DNA from 3 places in the Salinivibrio sp. PR5 genome. Region 2 is predicted to be linked to each of the others. Evidence: predicted binding sites of a transcription regulator. Region 2 holds the regulator's gene; each other region holds the start of a gene.
The links. Region 2 encodes MetJ, which represses methionine synthesis genes. Its sites were predicted from a motif close to TTAGACNTNTANANGTCTAA; they were not measured.
Positions count from the first base shown of each region.

Region 1: metH (methionine synthase) is a predicted target of MetJ. The motif match lies at 3,859-3,878, and genes of this name have one in related genera.
Region 3: BZG82_RS12635 (MetQ/NlpA family ABC transporter substrate-binding protein) is a predicted target of MetJ. The motif match lies at 3,181-3,200, and genes of this name have one in related genera.

Region 1 covers NZ_MUFK01000001.1:117,541-123,774, reverse strand. The annotation lists gene lysC (lysine-sensitive aspartokinase 3) at 1-103, shown strand, start outside; gene metH (methionine synthase) at 143-3,808, opposite strand; gene BZG82_RS00505 (cation:proton antiporter) at 3,991-5,283, shown strand; gene metA (homoserine O-acetyltransferase MetA) at 5,329-6,234, opposite strand, start outside.
Region 2 covers NZ_MUFK01000005.1:123,407-129,640, reverse strand. The annotation lists gene priA (primosomal protein N') at 1-2,011, opposite strand, end outside; gene rpmE (50S ribosomal protein L31) at 2,230-2,445, shown strand; gene BZG82_RS03750 (malic enzyme-like NAD(P)-binding protein) at 2,698-3,951, shown strand; gene metJ (met regulon transcriptional regulator MetJ) at 4,066-4,383, opposite strand; gene metB (cystathionine gamma-synthase) at 4,556-5,713, shown strand; gene BZG82_RS03735 (bifunctional aspartate kinase/homoserine dehydrogenase II) at 5,783-6,234, shown strand, end outside.
Region 3 covers NZ_MUFK01000037.1:19,876-26,109, reverse strand. The annotation lists gene sstT (serine/threonine transporter SstT) at 1-813, opposite strand, end outside; gene BZG82_RS12650 (ChrR family anti-sigma-E factor) at 1,121-1,807, opposite strand; gene BZG82_RS12645 (sigma-70 family RNA polymerase sigma factor) at 1,800-2,435, opposite strand; gene BZG82_RS12640 (LON peptidase substrate-binding domain-containing protein) at 2,500-3,069, opposite strand; gene BZG82_RS12635 (MetQ/NlpA family ABC transporter substrate-binding protein) at 3,229-4,026, shown strand; gene BZG82_RS12630 (multidrug effflux MFS transporter) at 4,311-5,525, shown strand; gene BZG82_RS12625 (GNAT family N-acetyltransferase) at 5,522-6,064, shown strand; gene BZG82_RS12620 (VOC family protein) at 6,194-6,234, shown strand, end outside.

The sequences.
Region 1 (6,234 bases), on a different contig from region 2:
CATGATTTGTTATGGCGCGAGTAATCACAATGTCTGTATGGTGGTTGATGACGACAGTGCCACCGAGGTGGTGCAGCGTTTACATACACAGCTTTTTGAGTAAAACCCAAAAGAAAAGCCAGCGTGCGCTGGCTTTTCTCGGTTAGGCATTAAGATTAGGGCCTAGCCACTTTTCAGCTTCCTCAAGACACCAGCCTTTACGTGCCGCGTAGCTATTACGTTGATCATTTTGAATTTTCGCTACCGCAAAGTAACGTGACTCTGGATGGGAAAAATACCAACCTGAGACCGACGCGCCCGGCCACATGGCATAGCTTTCGGTCAGTGTCATCCCCGTATGCGCTTCTACCGATAGCAATTGCCAAATCTTGCCTTTCTCACTGTGTTCAGGACAGGCGGCATAACCTGGCGCTGGCCGGATCCCTTGGTATTGCTCGCGGATCAGCGCATCGTTATCAAGCGTCTCATCGGGCGCATACCCCCACAAGGTGATCCGAATTTGCTGGTGAAGATATTCCGCAAAGGCTTCTGCGAGTCGATCCGCCACCGCTTGGATCATGATCGCGTTGTAATCGTCCCCTTTCGCTTTGTACTCTTCCGCCAAAGCATACTCGCCAATGCCGCCTGTCACCGCAAATGCACCAATCCAATCCGGCTGACCGCTGCTTTTCGGCGCAATAAAGTCTGACAAGCAATAGTTGGCACCACGCGGCTTTTGTGTTTGCTGGCGCAAGTGATTCAATATCGTGCTCACCGTTTGTCGTGACGAGTCGGTATACACTTCAATATCATCATCCACGCTATTGGCAGGAAAGAGGCCACACACCCCTTTTGCCGCTACCAAGCCTTCTGCCTCGAAACGATCGAGCCAAGCATTGGCGTCTTGATACAAACGACGGGCTTCCTCCCCCACCAGCTCGTGATCCAAAATCGCGGGGAATTTGCCACTGAGAGACCACGTCATAAAGAAAGGCGTCCAGTCGATATACTGACGTAAGGTCGCTATCGAAACATCATCGTAAACATGGATGCCTGGCTTCGCCGGTTGCGGAGGCATATAGTTTGCCCAATCCGTTTGCCACTTGTTATCGCGAGCTTGCTCCAAGGTTACCGGTGGCGTGCGGGGCGCTTTACGCTGATGCTGCTCACGCACAGTGTCATACTCTTTGGCCAAACGCGCGACAAAATCAGGTCGCTGCGTCTCGGATAATAACGAGGAGCACACCCCAACCGCACGCGACGCGTTGGGTACATAGACCACAGGCGCATGGTAATGCTGCTCAATTTTCACCGCGGTATGGGCTTTGGACGTGGTCGCACCGCCAATCAACAGAGGAATATCAAACCCTTGGCGCTCCATCTCTTTCGCCACGTTCACCATCTCATCTAACGATGGGGTGATCAGACCCGACAGACCAATAATGTCGACGTTTTCTTCTCGGGCCACCGACAGGATTTTATCGGTCGGCACCATCACACCAAGATCAATAATCTCAAAGTTATTACACTGCAGCACCACGCCAACAATGTTTTTGCCAATGTCGTGTACATCGCCTTTGACGGTGGCGAGCAGGATCTTGCCATTGGTCTGCCCTTGCTGCTTTTCTGCATTGATGTAAGGCTCAAGGTAGGCCACCGCTTGCTTCATCACCCGTGCCGACTTCACCACCTGAGGCAGGAACATCTTGCCTTCACCAAACAAGTCCCCAACCACGTTCATGCCTGTCATCAACGGGCCTTCAATCACTTCTAGAGGTTTACTTGCCGCGGCGCGAGCCAGCTCGGTATCTTCAACAATAAACTCTGTAATGCCTTTGACCAATGCATGTTCCAACCGCTTTTCTACTGGCCAGCTGCGCCACTCTGCAGTTTCCGCGACCTCGTTCTCCTCACTATCGCGATAGCTGTCGGCGATCTCCAATAAGCGCTCCGTGGCACCATCATCTTTGTTGAGCACCACATCTTCTACTGCCAAGCGCAGCGATTCAGGCAAATCATCATAGATGGCTAACTGGCCCGCATTGACGATCCCCATGTCCATGCCATTTTTGATGCAGTGATACAAGAACACCGCATGAATGGCCTCACGGACGGGGTTATTGCCTCGAAACGAAAACGACACATTTGAGACCCCGCCCGAGATCATGGCATGCGGCAGGGTTTGTTTGATCTCGGCCACGGCGTTGATGAAATCGACCGCGTAGTTATTGTGCTCATCAATACCGGTGGCAACCGCAAAGATATTGGGGTCGAAGATAATGTCTTCTGGTGGAAAGCCGACTTGCTCGACCAGAAGATGATAGGCCCGCGTACAGATTTCCACTTTTCGTGCCTGAGTATCGGCCTGGCCCCGCTCATCAAACGCCATCACAATCACCGCTGCACCATAGCGGCGGATCAAACGTGCTTGGTGAAGAAAGGCTTCTTCTCCTTCTTTGAGAGAAATAGAATTGACGATGCCTTTCCCTTGAATGCACTTGAGGCCAGCTTCAATCACCTCCCATTTAGAGGAGTCAATCATCACAGGTACACGGGCAATATCTGGCTCGGCCGCGCAAAGATTGAGAAATCGCACCATGGCCTTTTCGGCATCCAACATACCCTCATCCATATTGATATCGATGATTTGGGCGCCGTTTTCCACTTGCTGCAATGCCACTTCAAGCGCTTCGTCGTATTGCTCTTCAACGATTAAGCGTTTAAAGCGTGCTGAGCCGGTCACATTGGTGCGCTCTCCCACATTTACAAACAAACTATCGGCATCAATGGTCAGGGGCTCGAGTCCAGATAAGCGACAGGCGACTGGATGAGCCGGCAAGGGGCGAGGAGGATGCGTCGCAACGACATCACTGATCGCTTGAATATGTTCAGGCGTGGTACCACAACAACCACCGACCAAGTTGATAAAGCCTGACGCCGCCCACTCATCAATGTGTGTCGCCATCTGTTCAGGAGAGAGATCATACTCACCAAACGCGTTGGGTAACCCCGCGTTAGGGTGGACAGAGACAAAGCCCTCACAAATGTCGCTCAGCTCTTTGACATACTGGCGCAATTCCGCCGGTCCCAGCGCACAGTTTAAGCCAAACGACAGTGGCTCAACATGACGCAAGGAGTGATAGAAAGCGGCGGTAGTTTGTCCGGATAAGGTGCGCCCAGATGCATCAGTGATGGTACCGGAGATCATAATGGGTAGGCGCAGGCCACGAGCATCAAAGACCTTCTCCACCGCAAAGGCGCACGCCTTGGCGTTCAAGGTATCAAAGATGGTCTCCAACATGATGATATCAACACCGCCATCAATGAGCGCTTCGGTGGACTCGGCATACACGTCGACTAACTGATCAAAGCTGACATTGCGAAAGCCCGGGTCATTCACATCCGGTGAGATTGAGCACGTTCGGTTGGTCGGCCCTAACACACCCGCGACAAAGCGGGGTTTATTTGGCGTTTTCGCCGTCCACGCATCAGCAACCTCACGCGCAAGCCGAGCGGCCGCTAAGTTGATTTCCGCACTCAGCGCTTGCATGTCGTAATCGGCCATCGCGATTTGGGTGGCGTTAAAGGTATTGGTTTCAATAATGTCCGCGCCCGCAGCCAGATAATCACTGTGTAGCGCAGCGATTTTATCGGGTTGAGTCAGCACCAAAAGGTCATTGTTACCTTTTACATCACAGTGCCAATCTTTAAAACGCGCGCCACGATAATCGGCCTCATTGAGCCCTAGCCCCTGAATCATGGTGCCCATACCACCATCGATTACCAAAATACGTTCGCGCAGTTGTTGTGTCAGTTGGTCCATACTCATTACGCTTATCATCTTCCTCATTGCGATAATTTCATCCTACCACAGCGAAAATGGAAATCTAGACGTCTATTTAAATGAATTAATATTGATCTATTTCAAATCTGCTGTTCGTTTTGGAAGCGATTTCTATTAATATTTTGTAACTCTTTTTTTCCACTCCCTAGCCGTATCAGGAATGATGTATGTCAACCTACGCTATCCTCAGCTTTATGGCCGCTGCCGCCATTATCATCGCGTTTATTAACAGTAAAATTAGCCGCGTCCAAACCACCATCGCAATCACGGCGGGTGCACTTTTACTGTCTTTAGGGATAGTGATTGCCGGTCAGTATCAAGCCCTGCCTCTAAAAGCGATTGCCGCGCAAACCTTAGGGGATATTCATTTTGAGGAGTTTCTCCTTGAGGGCGTGCTTGGCTTTCTACTTTTTGCTGGAGGGCTGGGTGTTAAACTGCCTTCGTTTTCAGACCAAAAATGGGAAATCACTACCCTAGCACTCGGTGCGACGCTGCTCTCCGTGTTTTTAGTGGGATCCGGTGTGTGGGGCGTGTTCCAACTGATTGGGGTACAATTTGATTATATTTACTGCTTACTTTTCGGCGCCCTTATCTCACCCACGGACCCCATTGCCGTGCTTGCGATTGTCAAAAAATTACATGCCCCCATGCGTATTACCACCCAAATCGAAGGCGAGTCGTTGTTTAACGATGGTTTTGGCTTGGTGGTGTTTGTGACTATTTTCACCCTCGCATTCGGACATCAAAACCCAACCTTGGCGGGTACCCTGTCGCTGTTTGCGCAAGAAGCGATTGGCGGCATATGTTACGGCCTAGTTTTAGGCTATGCCTTTCACCGTTTGATTTGTGCCACTAACGATCACTCCATGGAGCTGTTGCTCACTTTAGCCATTCCCAGTGCTGGCTATGTGCTCGCCGATATGCTGCATGTTTCCGGTCCACTGGCAATGGTCGTTTCGGGGATCATGATCGGTAACTGGACCCGCTTTATTGGCTTTTCCAAAGAAAGTGAAGATCACCTCGACCATTTCTGGGAACTGGTCGATGAATTTCTTAACAGCTTACTGTTCTTGCTCATCGGCTTGAGCTTGTTGCAAATCACCTTTCATGAAGAGGACTGGATTGTAATGGGTTGTGTAGTGCCTTTAGTGCTAGCGGCTCGCTATTTGAGTGTCAAAGCCTGCTATCTCGGTTTCCGATGCTTTCGCGAATATAACCCGTGGGCTGTGCGCATTCTCACATGGGGAGGATTGCGTGGAGGCCTCGCCTTGGCCATGGCCATGGCGGTACCAGCTGGCATTATTGTGGTCCCAGAAAAACAAATCGATGTCAGAGAGCTGATTTTGGTGATGACTTACGCGGTGGTGGTGTTTTCTATTTTGGTACAAGGCTCAACCATGACCGGCATGGTTGATAAAGCAAACGCAGCTCAAGACGAGATGGACAAGCGCCTTCAATGAACTCCGCTCCTTTATCTATCATAAAGGCGCCAGATGGCGCCTTTTTTATTCATCAAGCGTAAAGTTAGACGCTGAAAATGTCTCCAAATCGAAGGGGGTTTGCTGATAGACACAATAGTTCAGCCAATTCGCAAACAGCAGATGCCCGTGACTGCGCCAGCTCACATACGGTGGCTGAGAAGGATCGTCATCCGGGTAATAGTTAATGGGGATCACCGGCTCCATCCCCTCCTCTAAATCGCGGTGATACTCGTCATTCAAAGTATGCGCATCATACTCAGGGTGCCCAGTGACAAACACATTGCGTTTATCTTTCGTCGCGGCCAGATACGTCCCCGCCTCATTGGACGTGGCTAAGATATCGAGATCGGTATGTTCATTCAGATAATGAGGAGAAAAGTCTGCATAACGTGAATGAGGCGCTAAGAAACTATCATCAAAACCGCGTAATAGTGGATGCTTAGATAACTCGCTATTTATCTGATGGCGATAAACACCTGATAGCTTTTCTTTGCGAGTTTTCTTAGGCAAATCGTAAAGTAGCTTTAAGCCCGCTTGCGCTGCCCAACAAATATAGAGTGTGGAGGTGACATGTTGGTGTGCCCAATTCATCACATCCTGTAAATGCTCCCAGTAAATCACGTCCTCAAATTGCACTAATCCGAGTGGCGCGCCTGTGACAATCAAACCATCGAAGTTACGCCCCCGCACGGCCTCAAATTGGCGATAGAAGGTATCAAGATGCTCGGTCGGCGTGTTCTTGCTTGGTCGGTTATCTATCCGTAAAAGCTCAACATCCACTTGCAAAGGGCTGTTAGAGAGCAAACGCATAAATTGCGTTTCGGTCTCGATTTTCTTTGGCATCAGGTTTAGAAGCAGGACTTTCAGCGGACGGATGTTTTGACTTACCGCACGCGTTTCTGTCATCACAAAGATATTTTCACGCCGCAG
Region 2 (6,234 bases):
TGTGTACCTCATCATGTTGAATGGGTGAGGCGGCCAAGGTTTGTCGGACTTGCTGTAAAAATTGCTGCACGCTGTTGTCCTCATGCCCTTCGGCACGAAACAGGCTTAAAAAGGTGTAAGGGGGCAGCCACGCTTGGCGACGTTCTGCCAATGCAGAGTCAGCAAACGCCTGATAACCCTTGTGGATCAGCGCTTGAATGAGACTGTGCTCAGGGTGGTGGGTTTGCAAAATCACCGTACCGGGTTTGCTGGCGCGGCCAGCTCGTCCCGCGACTTGTACCATCAGTTGGGCGAGACGCTCTGGGGCACGGAAGTCATTACTGAACAAGGCGCCATCTACATCGACAAGCGCCACTAAGGTGACATTGGGAAAGTGGTGACCCTTCGCAAGCATTTGGGTGCCGAGTAAGATTTGGTACTCACCTTTTTCGATGCCAGCGAGATAGCTCTCTAAGCTGCCTTTGCGTCGGGTATTGTCGCGATCGATACGGACCGTATTGTAGTCGGGAAACAGTTCGCCCAGCTGGGCTTCGAGTTGCTCGGTCCCCACGCCCACACTGATCAGCTGTGTCGAACCACAATCCCCACATTGGGGCGGCACGCGTTTTTGATGCCCGCAATGGTGGCAGCGTAACTCTTGATGTTGTTGGTGGAGGGTGTAGTAGGCATCACAGCGTTGACAACTGGCGAGCCAGCCACATTCGTGACACATCATTGCAGGCGCATAACCACGGCGGTTTAAAAACAACATCACCTGAGTTCCCTGCTGAAGATGCTGACGCATTTCGGCAATTAAGGGCGCCGATAAGCCCGCCTCAAGATGGTGGCCTTTGATGTCGAGCACCCCTTGACGGGCGGTGACTGCATTGCCCGGACGTTGGGTTAAGCGTAAGTATTGGTATTTTCCCGTTTGTGCATTGTGTAGCGTTTCCAATGACGGTGTTGCCGAACCGAGCACCACAGGTATCTTTTCTTCATGACCGCGCATTACCGCCAGATCGCGTGCATGGTAGCGAAAGCTGTCTTGCTGCTTATATGAGGGGTCGTGCTCTTCATCAATAATGATGATGCCAAGCTTCGCCATCGGGGTGAAAAGTGCTGATCGTGTTCCAATCACAATTGCAGCTTGATTGTCGCGAGCCGCCAGCCACGCGTTCAGTCTCTCGGTATCATTAAGCCCCGAATGCATTACGGTAACCGGGACGTTAAAGCGGCGTTCGAATCGGCGGATGGTCTGCGGGGTGAGGCCAATTTCGGGCACCAATATTAACGCCTGCTCGCCACGAGATAATACCGGCTCTAAGACGTTTAAATACACTTCGGTTTTGCCCGAGCCGGTAATACCTTCCAAAAGCACACAGGCAAAGCCATCGCTGGCGTTGATGGTGGCAACGGCCATGGCTTGTTCATGGTTCAGTGAGGGCTTGTCTTCACTGATGGCAAAATGTCGTGCCCAAGCTTTGCCTTCAAGCGGTGGGGTGTAAGGCGCGATCCAGCCTTTGTCCACCAAGGTATTAATCACAGCGGGGGTAATGTCTTGCTCCACGAGGTCGGCATGCGGGGTAGGGCCGTGAGTGAGCAGGGTTAACACACGCGCTTGCTTTGGCGCGCGGGTAAGCCCGGTCACCGGTTGATTCTGTCCGGCTTCGGTCAATTGCCACCATTTTTGCTGCTTGAGCGCTGCGGGTCGACCTTTACGCAGTAGCGTCGGCATCACGGCGCCCATCGCATCGCCAAGTGGATGATGATAAAAGCGACTTGCCCACTGCAACAGATGATAGACGGCAGGAGTCCAAAGTGGCGCGTCATCCAATACCTCAGTGATCGCCTTGACTTGATGGGCGGCAACACTAGGTGTGGTGGTGATGGCAGTGACAATGCCGACCTTATGCTGGCGACCAAAAGGCACCTTCACACGTGCTCCCACCACAGGGACGTGTTCGGTGATCCGGTAATCAAAAGTTTTCGCCAGCGGGACCGGTAAGGCCACTTGTGCAAACTGTTCCATCACAACATCTTATCGGCTAACAAGACGCTCAGTGTAACGGCTTGACCCAGGTAGGCAAAGCCTTGTTGTTGGATACGAGGTGATGGGCGACTGCACAAAAAAGTTGCGAAATCGAGGTCGCTTGATTAGAATTGCGCGCCTTAGAAAATGTTTGTTAACGACGTGTGGTGCCCGGCTTAGGATCGGGAGAGCGACACGGCCTTCACTATGAGGTTATCCCTATGAAAGCTGGTATCCATCCAGAGTACAAAGCTGTCACTGCTAAGTGTTCTTGCGGTAACGAATTCGCGTTCAACACCACTCTTGGTAAAGACATCAACCTAGACGTGTGTGACAAATGTCACCCATTCTACACTGGTAAGCAACGTATCGTTGACACCGGTGGCCGTGTTGACCGCTTTAAGAAGCGTTTCGGTGCCCTTAGCAGCAAAAAATAAGCCGCTAATAGCCGAATGCGAAAAAGGGGTGCGAAAGCGCCCCTTTTTTGATCCCGTCGTCACCTTTTTAACGTCGAGAGGTCGGAGGTTAACGTTCGGGGCCGTTTTGGACTGGTGGACGTTTAGCCACTGCGTTAACATCTTCTATCTTGCTCGAATCTACCCTGTGGTTTGAGTATAGCGTTGCTGATATCAGCAGCCTTCCCAGCTGATATTGGTGCATCCCTTCACGATAATAACTAGGAACACTACATGTCGGACGATAAACGCCAGCAAGCGCTGGATTATCATGCATACCCTACTCCCGGAAAAATCTCTGTTGAATTGAGCAAGCCTGCTGACTCGGCGGCGGATCTGGCGTTGGCATACAGCCCAGGCGTTGCAGAGCCGGTCCGTGAAATCGCTCAGAACCCAGACGCTGTGTATCAATATACCGCAAAGGGCAACATGGTTGCGGTGATCTCAAACGGTACCGCCATTTTGGGATTGGGTAACTTAGGGCCAATGGCCTCAAAGCCCGTCATGGAAGGTAAAGCTTTATTGTTCAAGCGTTTTGCTGGCTTGGACTCGATCGACATTGAAGTCAAACACCGTACTATCGATGAATTCGTGGATACCGTTGCGAACATCGCGGATACCTTTGGCGGTATCAACCTTGAAGACATCAAAGCGCCGGATTGCTTTGAAATTGAAAAGCAGCTGATTGAACGTTGTGAAGTGCCTGTTTTTCACGATGATCAGCACGGTACCGCGATTGTTACCGCGGCGGGTATGCTGAATGCCCTTGAGCTGCAAGGCAAAGATATTCGTGAAGCCACCATTGTGTGCCTCGGTGCTGGTGCAGCGGCTGTTGCCTGCATGGAGCTATTGATCAAATGTGGCGCGCAACGCGAAAAAATCTACATGCTGGATCGCAAAGGCGTGATCCACACCCGTCGTGACGACATCAATAAGTACAAGCAATTGTTTGCCAACAATACCGACAAACGTACCCTCGAAGATGTGATTGAGGGCGCCGATTTGTTTGTGGGTGTGTCAGGGCCAGACTTGCTCTCGCCAGAGGCATTAAAACTGATGGCCGATAAGCCGGTTGTTTTTGCCTGCTCGAACCCAGACCCTGAAATTAATCCAGAGGTCGCGCATCAAGTCCGTGATGATTTGATCATGGGAACAGGGCGCTCGGATTATCCAAACCAAGTCAACAACGTACTCTGCTTCCCGTTTATTTTCCGTGGCGCGTTGGATGTGCGTGCCAGTGAAATTAATGATGCAATGAAACTGGCAGCCGTCGAGGCGATCCGTGGTTTGGCGAAAGAGCCTGTCCCACAGTCGGTATTGGACGCGGCAGGTGTTGATGCGCTGCATTTTGGCCCGGATTACATTATTCCTAAGCCAATGGATGCACGCTTATTGCCACGCGTGGCTCGCGCGGTGGCACTTGCAGCGGTTGAAACTGGCGTCGCCCGTATCGAGATGCCAGACAACTATATGCTCGACAAGGCGTAATATGCTCGACAAGGCATAATGCATGAGCGTTAGGAAAATCGCAGTGCCATAAAGCCTGAGAAGGCTGTACCGAGCACCTATGATGACAGAAAACCCGCCAATCGGCGGGTTTTTTTAGTATTCGCTATCGTCGAACTCGATACCTAGTTCTTTCATGATCTGACGCGCTTCAGCAGGAATGCTGTCAGGCTTGTCTTTGCGAATATCGTCATCGGTTGGCAATGGCTGGCCGGTATAAGCATGCAAAAATGCTTCACACAGCAGCTCACTGTTGGTCGCGTGACGCAGGTTATTAACCTGACGGCGTGTCCGCTCGTCAGTGAGAATTTTTAAAACTTTAAGTGGGATAGAAACGGTGATTTTTTTCACCTGCTCCTTTTTCTTACCATGCTCGGCATACGGATTAATGTAATCGCCGTTCCACTGCGCCATGTCTCACCTATCTTGATTATTGAATACCCAGAATGATGCTGCGGAGATTCTAGCTATATTAACCGCCACATGCAAAGCTGTATAGACGTCTAGAAGTGTTGACGTCTCAAAAAGTGCAGGGTAAGGTGAGGATAACAACGCTGGCTCGCGCACCACATCGCAAGGATGAACCATGACCCGAAAAAAAACTGACACCATCGCTGTAAGAACTGGCATTGGCACCGACACGCAACATCATGCGGTGGTTCCCCCTTTATATCTCTCGACCAATTATCGCTTTCCTGCGTTTGGGGATGTGCCCACCTATGACTATGCACGCGGAGGGAATCCGACCCGCGCCCAGCTAGAGCAAGCATTGACTGACTTAGAAGGCGGCGCAGGTGCGGTGGTAACCAACTGCGGGATGGCCGCGATTAATTTGGTGTTATCGCTATTGAATGCGGGTGACAAAATTGTGGCCCCACATGACTGTTATGGTGGCACGTACCGCTTGCTTGAGTCCCGAGCCAAGCAGGGAATTTGGCAGGTTAAATTTGTCGATCAATCCGACCCAGACGCCTTGGCGAGCGCCTTGGCAGAATCGCCAAAGTTGGTACTGGTGGAAACCCCATCGAACCCCTTGCTGCGCGTGGTCGATATTGCTGATATTTGCCAGCAAGCGCATCAAGTCGGCGCTTGGGTGGTGGTCGACAACACTTTTTTATCTCCCGCTTTACAGCAACCTCTTGCGCTAGGGGCCGACATGGTGGTGCATTCGACCACCAAATTTATTAATGGCCATTCTGATATTGTCGGTGGCGCGGTGATCGCAGCAACCAGTGAGCTTGCCGAAACCTTAGCGTGGTGGGGCAACTGTATAGGCGCCACGGGCAACGCGTTTGACAGTTATATGACATTGCGAGGGTTGCGTACCTTAGGCGCACGGGTTAAACAACACCAGCAAAACACGCAAGCGGTACTCGCCTATCTGCAAACGGTTCCTGCTGTGCGCCAACTCTATTATCCGGGACTCGCTACCCATCCGGGTCACGAAATTGCTGCCCGTCAGCAATCAGGCTTTGGTAGTATGCTGAGCTTGGAATTGGATACCGACAGTGACGGGGTGGCGCGTTTTATCGCAGGCCTTTCGCTATTTGCTTTAGCAGAGTCGTTAGGCGGTGTAGAAAGCTTGGTCACACACCCAGGCTCCATGACACATCGGGCGATGAGTGATGTGGCGCAAGCGGAAGCGGGTATCGCACCGACTTTGCTGCGCTTTTCAATCGGACTGGAAGATGCGGATGATCTCATCGCGGATTTGGCCCACGCTTTTGCGGCATTAGCCGCGTAACCTGAACAACGTTACGGCGCTGTTCCTTGCTTTACCCTGATATTTGGTTAGACAAAGAGAGACCTTGTCATGCATGCGCAATCGACGGAGACGTCCCCTGAATCACAACGACAACTTCATAAATTTGGCGGCAGCAGCTTGGCGTCGCCCGCCTGCTATCGTCGGGTTGTCGATGTATTGACCGCCCACGCGGGCCGCCAAGATTTGATTGTGGTCTCCGCGGCAGGCAAAACCACTAACCAATTGATTGCCTATTTGGCTCAGCTCAACAAAGACGGTCGCCTCGCCCATGAAACGCTACAGACCTTGCGCGGCTTTCAGCAAGATTTAATTGAAAATCTGATTGATGGTGAAGATAAGCAGCGCCTTGTCGATGCCTTGTATACAGACATCGCCACGATTGCGACCTTGGGTGAGGGCGCGCTGACTGACGCAGATAAGGCGCGTATTCAAGGGTTTGGCGAGGTATGGTCGGCACGCTTACTGGCGAGCTTGCTTAGCCAGCACCAGCAACCGGCTGT
Region 3 (6,234 bases), on a different contig from region 2:
ATTCACAGGGATATTCGCGGCTGAGCTGCGGGTAAAGAAGGCGGTAAGGCCACTTTCACGCAGGCAGCGGAAAACCAGTGGATACGGATTTTGGCGCGTTTTATAAAACACGATCAGTGGATTAACGATCAACGCAATCGTTGCCATACTGCCAAGGAGCACACCAAGCAAATGAATGTAGCCAAGCAGCGCATCAAAACCACTTTGTGCCAAGGTGTTGGCGACAAGGCCAAAAATACCGATGGGCGCAAAACGGATCACGAAGCGCACAATCATAGACACGCCTTCAGACACGTCAGAGAAGACGCGTTTGGTCTCGCTTGATGCATGGTGTAAGGCAATGCCCAAACCAATCGCCCACGCGAGAATACCGATATAGTTGCCGGACATCAGAGCGTTGACTGGGTTATCGACAATATTAAACAGCAAGGTGTTTAATACTTGGGTAATGCCTTCCGGTGGCGCGACAGCTGCATCGGTTGCGGCAAACTGTAAGGTCGTCGGAAACAAAAAGCTCATGGTAACCGCGGTCAAGGATGCCGCCAGCGTGCCGAGCAGGTAGAGGAAAATAATAGGGCGCATATTGGCGCGCTGACCTTTCTTTTGGTTAGCGATAGAGGCAGCAACCAAAACGAAGACCAAAATGGGTGCAACTGCTTTCAGTGCGCTAACAAAAAGCTTACCAAGTAAACCTGCTGTGCTCGCCAACTCAGGCGACAGATAGGCGAGTACGCCCCCGGCAAGAATACCTATAACGATTTGAAGTACCAACGAGTGACCTCGGCTGATACTGGCGAGTTGTGTTTGACTCATGTGTGTCTCACTTCACTGTGTTTTTTATCAATGGCTGTTAATGAATCGTTAGAAGTGGGGAATTAAACCAGTTTGATTCACCCTATGTAAAGTGAAAATTGATACTTTGCACTAGTTAGGTGGGATTCTGTCAGTCAGTTGGCATTAAATGAAAGTTTCTTTAGTGTAATTATTCTGTTATCACGGCGCTAGATGTGAGGAAATCGTTTTAATGCGCCGAGCATTTGTACGCATTTATTGTCTTGAACAGCATAAAAAAAGGCGGCTTTCGCCGCCAAAGATAGGATAACAACTAGCACAAGGATTTTTAGTAAATCGCATGACCCACGGTATTAAGTAGCTTACTCACACCCTTAGTAAAGTGCAGTGGCGCATTCGCGACCGTGTAGCACAGGCACCCGTCTTTGGTGGAGGGGGTGTGATGATGTCGACTATCCAACAAAATAAAGTCACCCGGCGAGTATTGCCCGCTTTCATCTTCAAAGGTGCCATCGAGTAACAGCGTCAGCTCATAGCCTTTGTGTGTATGGGCTGGAACCGAGCCGCCTTCGTCGATATGTAAGAAGCTCGCACGTGTGGCGCCTTCTTCAAGATTCAGCCTTGCGCGTTGCACCTTGCCGAATGATAACCAATTCGAATCACTAAAACGCTGCAGTGCGCGTGGTAGTGTGTAGGTTTTGTCTCCAACCCGAATCTCGTTAGAGCGAGCGACTTGAATGCGTGATGCCTCGTCTTGTTCAGGTGCGTCGAAAATCGCACTCATCATGTCCGCTTCTAGATCATCGTCCCAAGGCAGAGTGCCTGCCGCGAACTCGTGCTCGGTCTCAGCCTCTTCAAACGCAGCTAATGCTAGCGCTTCTTCTTTCGCACTCACATGCTCACGGCATTGTTGACATAATTCAACGTGTGCAGAGAGAGCAATCGCCATGGATGTCGGTAATTGGCCGGCTGCAAAGGCATCCAGCAGTTCGGAAGAAGGATGATATTTAATCATTGTTGACCTCCAGATGATTGCGCAGCTTCTCGAGCCCGAGTCGCAAACGCGACTTCACGGTCCCTAATGGAACATTAAGTTGGTCCGATAGCTCTTGGTGGGTGAGTTGCTTTAAGTACACACCACGCACCACCTGTTGTTGTACTTCAGGTAATTCATCAATGAAGGATAATAATTCCTGATCCATCATGTGCTGAGCACCTGAGTCGGTTTCATTGTCTTGTTGGCCGGATTCCAGTATCGGCCAAATCTCGTCGCTAAAATTGTCTTCGCGGTTCGATTGCACCTTGCGGAGCATATCGAAACTAATGTTACGCATGATGGTAAACACCCAGGTCGTTGCCGCCCCTTTCTCAGCGTTGTAAAGATGGGCTTTTCGCCACACTACCAACATGGTCTCTTGGACAAGCTCCATTGCCTGTCCGTCTGCGCGCAGATGTTTGGTCCCATAAGATCGGATCTTCGGGCCAAAAAAGCGAAACAAACGCTCAAAAGCGACACGATCTCGCTGTTCCGCAACGCGTAATAATAGCTCCGCCAACTCTTCCTTCGTCACGTCAGTCATTGTGGTACGTGTATTCCGTCTCGAGGTTGAAGCTTCAGTATACATGGTTTGAGGCGCAGTCATAGTTGAGTCCTATCTGTCAGTGCCGTCCATCTGACATCCCAATACGCACCACAAATCATTTGGATCACTCGACGTGTTCTTCAAGCAGTTGGTGAATGAATTGCTTGGCCTCATCGGCGGAGTCTTGTGCGATAAACCATTGTTTCTGCGCACTCGTGAGGGGAAGAATCTCTAACCAACGCTGACACGCCCAGGTGACATCCTCGAAATGAGGCTGTTGATACTGCTCGGCGTGATCAGGATGAGCAGCAAATATGTGCTTGAGGCTGGTGGCAATGCGCGCTTGCACCTCATCGTCCGTATTATCGACATAATCATCGTGTGGCCAATCATGCAGGGTACGTATATCACCCAACCACAATTTGTCGGGCGCTTGTTCGGTTGACATAATTTCCACCCGTTGTCGGCCCGCAATGGTTATGCCCAGCAATCCATCGGGAAGCGTCTCGAAATCAACGATATCGACCAAAGTACCGTATTTATAAAGCCGCTGACCTTGCATCATTGCAAGGACAAACCCTTCTCCGTTGGCGGTACATTCGCGCACCAACCGTAAATAGCGGGGTTCAAAAATACGTAGTTTTGCTCTGCCACCCGGTAACAAAAATAGGGGCAAAGGAAACAGCTTGGTCATATCCGCGCCTCCTGATAATTAATTGAACATGCTGACTAATACGCGCCCTTAGCGACAAGCGATCAAGCTTCCAGAGAATCGCATAAACAATGATTGACATCTTTTTCTTATTTGGCAGTATAGATGTCTAAATGGCTTTTCGGAAAGGATTACCGATTGATGAAATCTCTACGTGCTTCTTTTATTCTCACTCTTGGACTGACGCTTACGCTGATTGGCTGCTCAGAACCAAAGGATAAGGTGATCAAAGTTGGCGCCACAGTGGGGCCGCATGCCCAAGTCGTTGAAGCGGTTGCCAAGCAAGCAAAAGCCGAGGGCATTGCGGTCGAGGTGGTCGAATTTTCTGACTATATTTCCCCCAATGCTGGCTTGGCGGATGGTAGCTTAGATCTCAACAGTTACCAACATCAGCCGTTTTTGGATAACTACAACCAAAACAACGGTAGCCAGTTGGTATCGATGGGACGTTCCATTTTGATGCGGATGGGGATCTACTCTGATCGCGTTGAGCATGTTGATGCGCTGCCGAATGGCGCACAAATTGCGATCCCCAACGATCCTACCAACGCGGGGCGCGCATTGTTATTGCTGCAAGAGGCGGGGTTAATTACCTTAGCCGACAGTGTCGGCTTTAAAGCTACCTTGCAAGATATCATCGCCAATCCTAAACAACTCGAATTTGTTGAGGTTGAGGCGGCACAACTGCCACGCAGCTTACAGGATGTCGATGCGGCGGCGATCACCATGAACTATGTGATGTCATCGGGATTAAGCCCGAGTGAACAAGGTATTTTCTTGGAGTCGAAAGATGCTCCCTTAGCGGTGATGGTTGTGGCCGCCCGCGAAGAAGATAAAGACAACCCCGACCTACAACGTTTGGTGGCGCTATTTCAGTCCCAACAAACCCGAGACTTCCTTGAAAAGACGTTTAAAGGCACGATTGAACCCGCTTTTTAAATGCGCGTCGCGCTTAATAGTTAAGATGCCCGATTCGTTAGACCGTATCGGGCTTTTGGGTTCCATCTCATGCCTTTAATTTGCGCCATGTTGCCAATCTTGCTGACGTGCGATCTTCGTCGTTAGCCGCGCTTTCCTCCATCCAACCTAACGTGAGCGAATTTTAAATTTTTGTTACCACTCAGTTGCTTATTGCGTTACTATGCCAATCAAAGTGTGATGTATGCCGCGTACTGGCTTGACACTTACCTTTCTTCTCTCGACGCAAATGCACAGGAAATTGGATGCAATCGGCTACTCGTCCATTTAATTGGTCGCCCGTATTGCTGGCATGCTTAACCGTCAGCATTGGGCAGTTCAGTATGGGATTGGTGTTCCCGTCTTTGCCGTGGATAGCCCGAGACTTTAACCTCAGTATGGATGATGTCCAACTGCTGATCTCTGCTTATCTACTCGGTTTTGGGCCATCACAGTTTATCTATGGACCTATCTCGGATGCGCTTGGCCGCCGCCGGGTGTTATTAGCCGGCGTGTTACTTTCTTTAATCGGCTTAACCGTGATGGTGAGCTTTAGTGCTAGTTTCACCGGTTTGGTGATTGGCCGCTGCATTCAAGGCATGGGCACCGGTTGCTGTGCGGTGCTCTCACGTGCCTTTACCCGTGACTCGTATTCGGGGGATCAGCTTCCTCAAGCCATGTCATATCTGATAATGGTCGCCTCATTTACGCCTATTATGGCCCCTGTGATTGGTGGCTTTGTTAACCATAACTTAGGCTGGCTGGCGATCTTTATTTTGCTGATGGTGTACACCAGCTTGGTGTGGTGCGTGCTGTTTTTCCAGTTCAAGGAAAGCATGCACGCTCGTTCGCCGTTGCCTAATGTGAAGGTGATCCTCGGTCGCTATGGCGCATTGCTAAAAACACCGTATTTTCTTTATTTCGCCAGTATTAGCTGGGTGAATTTTACCTTGGTGATCACCACGGTGTCGCTGATGCCATTTTTAATGCAAGAGCGCATCGGTATGACCTCGGATCAATATGCGCTGTGGGCGCTTATTCCGACATGTGGCTTATTGCTGGGTAGTGCGCTGGTTTCGCGCATTCGGCCGCGTTTGGGTACTAAGCGTATGCTGTTGATGGCACCCGTGATGCAGCTCATCTCTGCGGTCTGGTTATGGTTCACTCCGATGGATCCTTTATTGCTGATGATAGGACAGTTCTTTATGGTGTTTGGTAACGGGATTGCGCTGCCGTGCGCCCAGTCGCAGGTGATGCAACCTTACTCTAACCAAGCTGGCACCGTCGCTGCGCTCTCCGGTGGTGGACAGATGATTATTTCTGCGTTGATGAGTATGGCGCTATTGAGCTTGGGCGTTAGCGAAGCATGGCACCTTGGTGTGGTAGTGGGTTTGTGCGCGCTGCTTTCTGTTCATAATATCTTTCGCGGGTTTGCGGCCCCGAAAGTTAACGTCGCCAGTACCCCGAGTGAGGCATCATGACAAATACACGGTTCGAAAAAGGCCTGTTTCCGCTGACAACTCCACGCCTGAGCATGCGGCCAATGATCAAAGCGGACTGGCCGTTGTTCCACCGCCTACACACAGACAATGCCGTCATTGCACAATGTTTTGATCCTATGCCACTGGATGAGATTGAAACCCGATTTGAGCAACGGCTTACGCCGTGGTCCCCTGACGCTAAGCACTGGTTGTGTTTGGTAATCGTAGAGACGGCGACGCAAACGCCAATCGGCGTCACCGGCTTTTTGCTTGAGCAGGATGTCGCGGAAGTCGGCTATTTACTGTTGCCGCCTTATCATGGACGTGGTTATGGGACTGAGTCTTTGCAGGCTGTCACCGATTTTGCCATCCATCATGGTGGTGCGCGAACCATCAATGCGACAGTGACCGCGGGTAACCTTGCCTCTGCGCGCGTGTTAGAAAAGGTAGGGTTTCAACTTAGCCGTATAGACCCTGATGCCTTTGCAATTGGCGGTGTTTGTTACGACGACTGGATCTACACCTATACCGCAGCATGATTTACATGTTTCCCCAGACCACTGATTTTGTTTTTGTTCGTTGACCTCAAGCTATCTTGAGGTTTTATCCTTGCCTTCGATGTTTAGCTTTCCAAGCTCAGTTTTCGATAGCACGGATAAAGGGAATGAATGATGACAACAATCGAACACGTCAATATTACTGTGGTGGA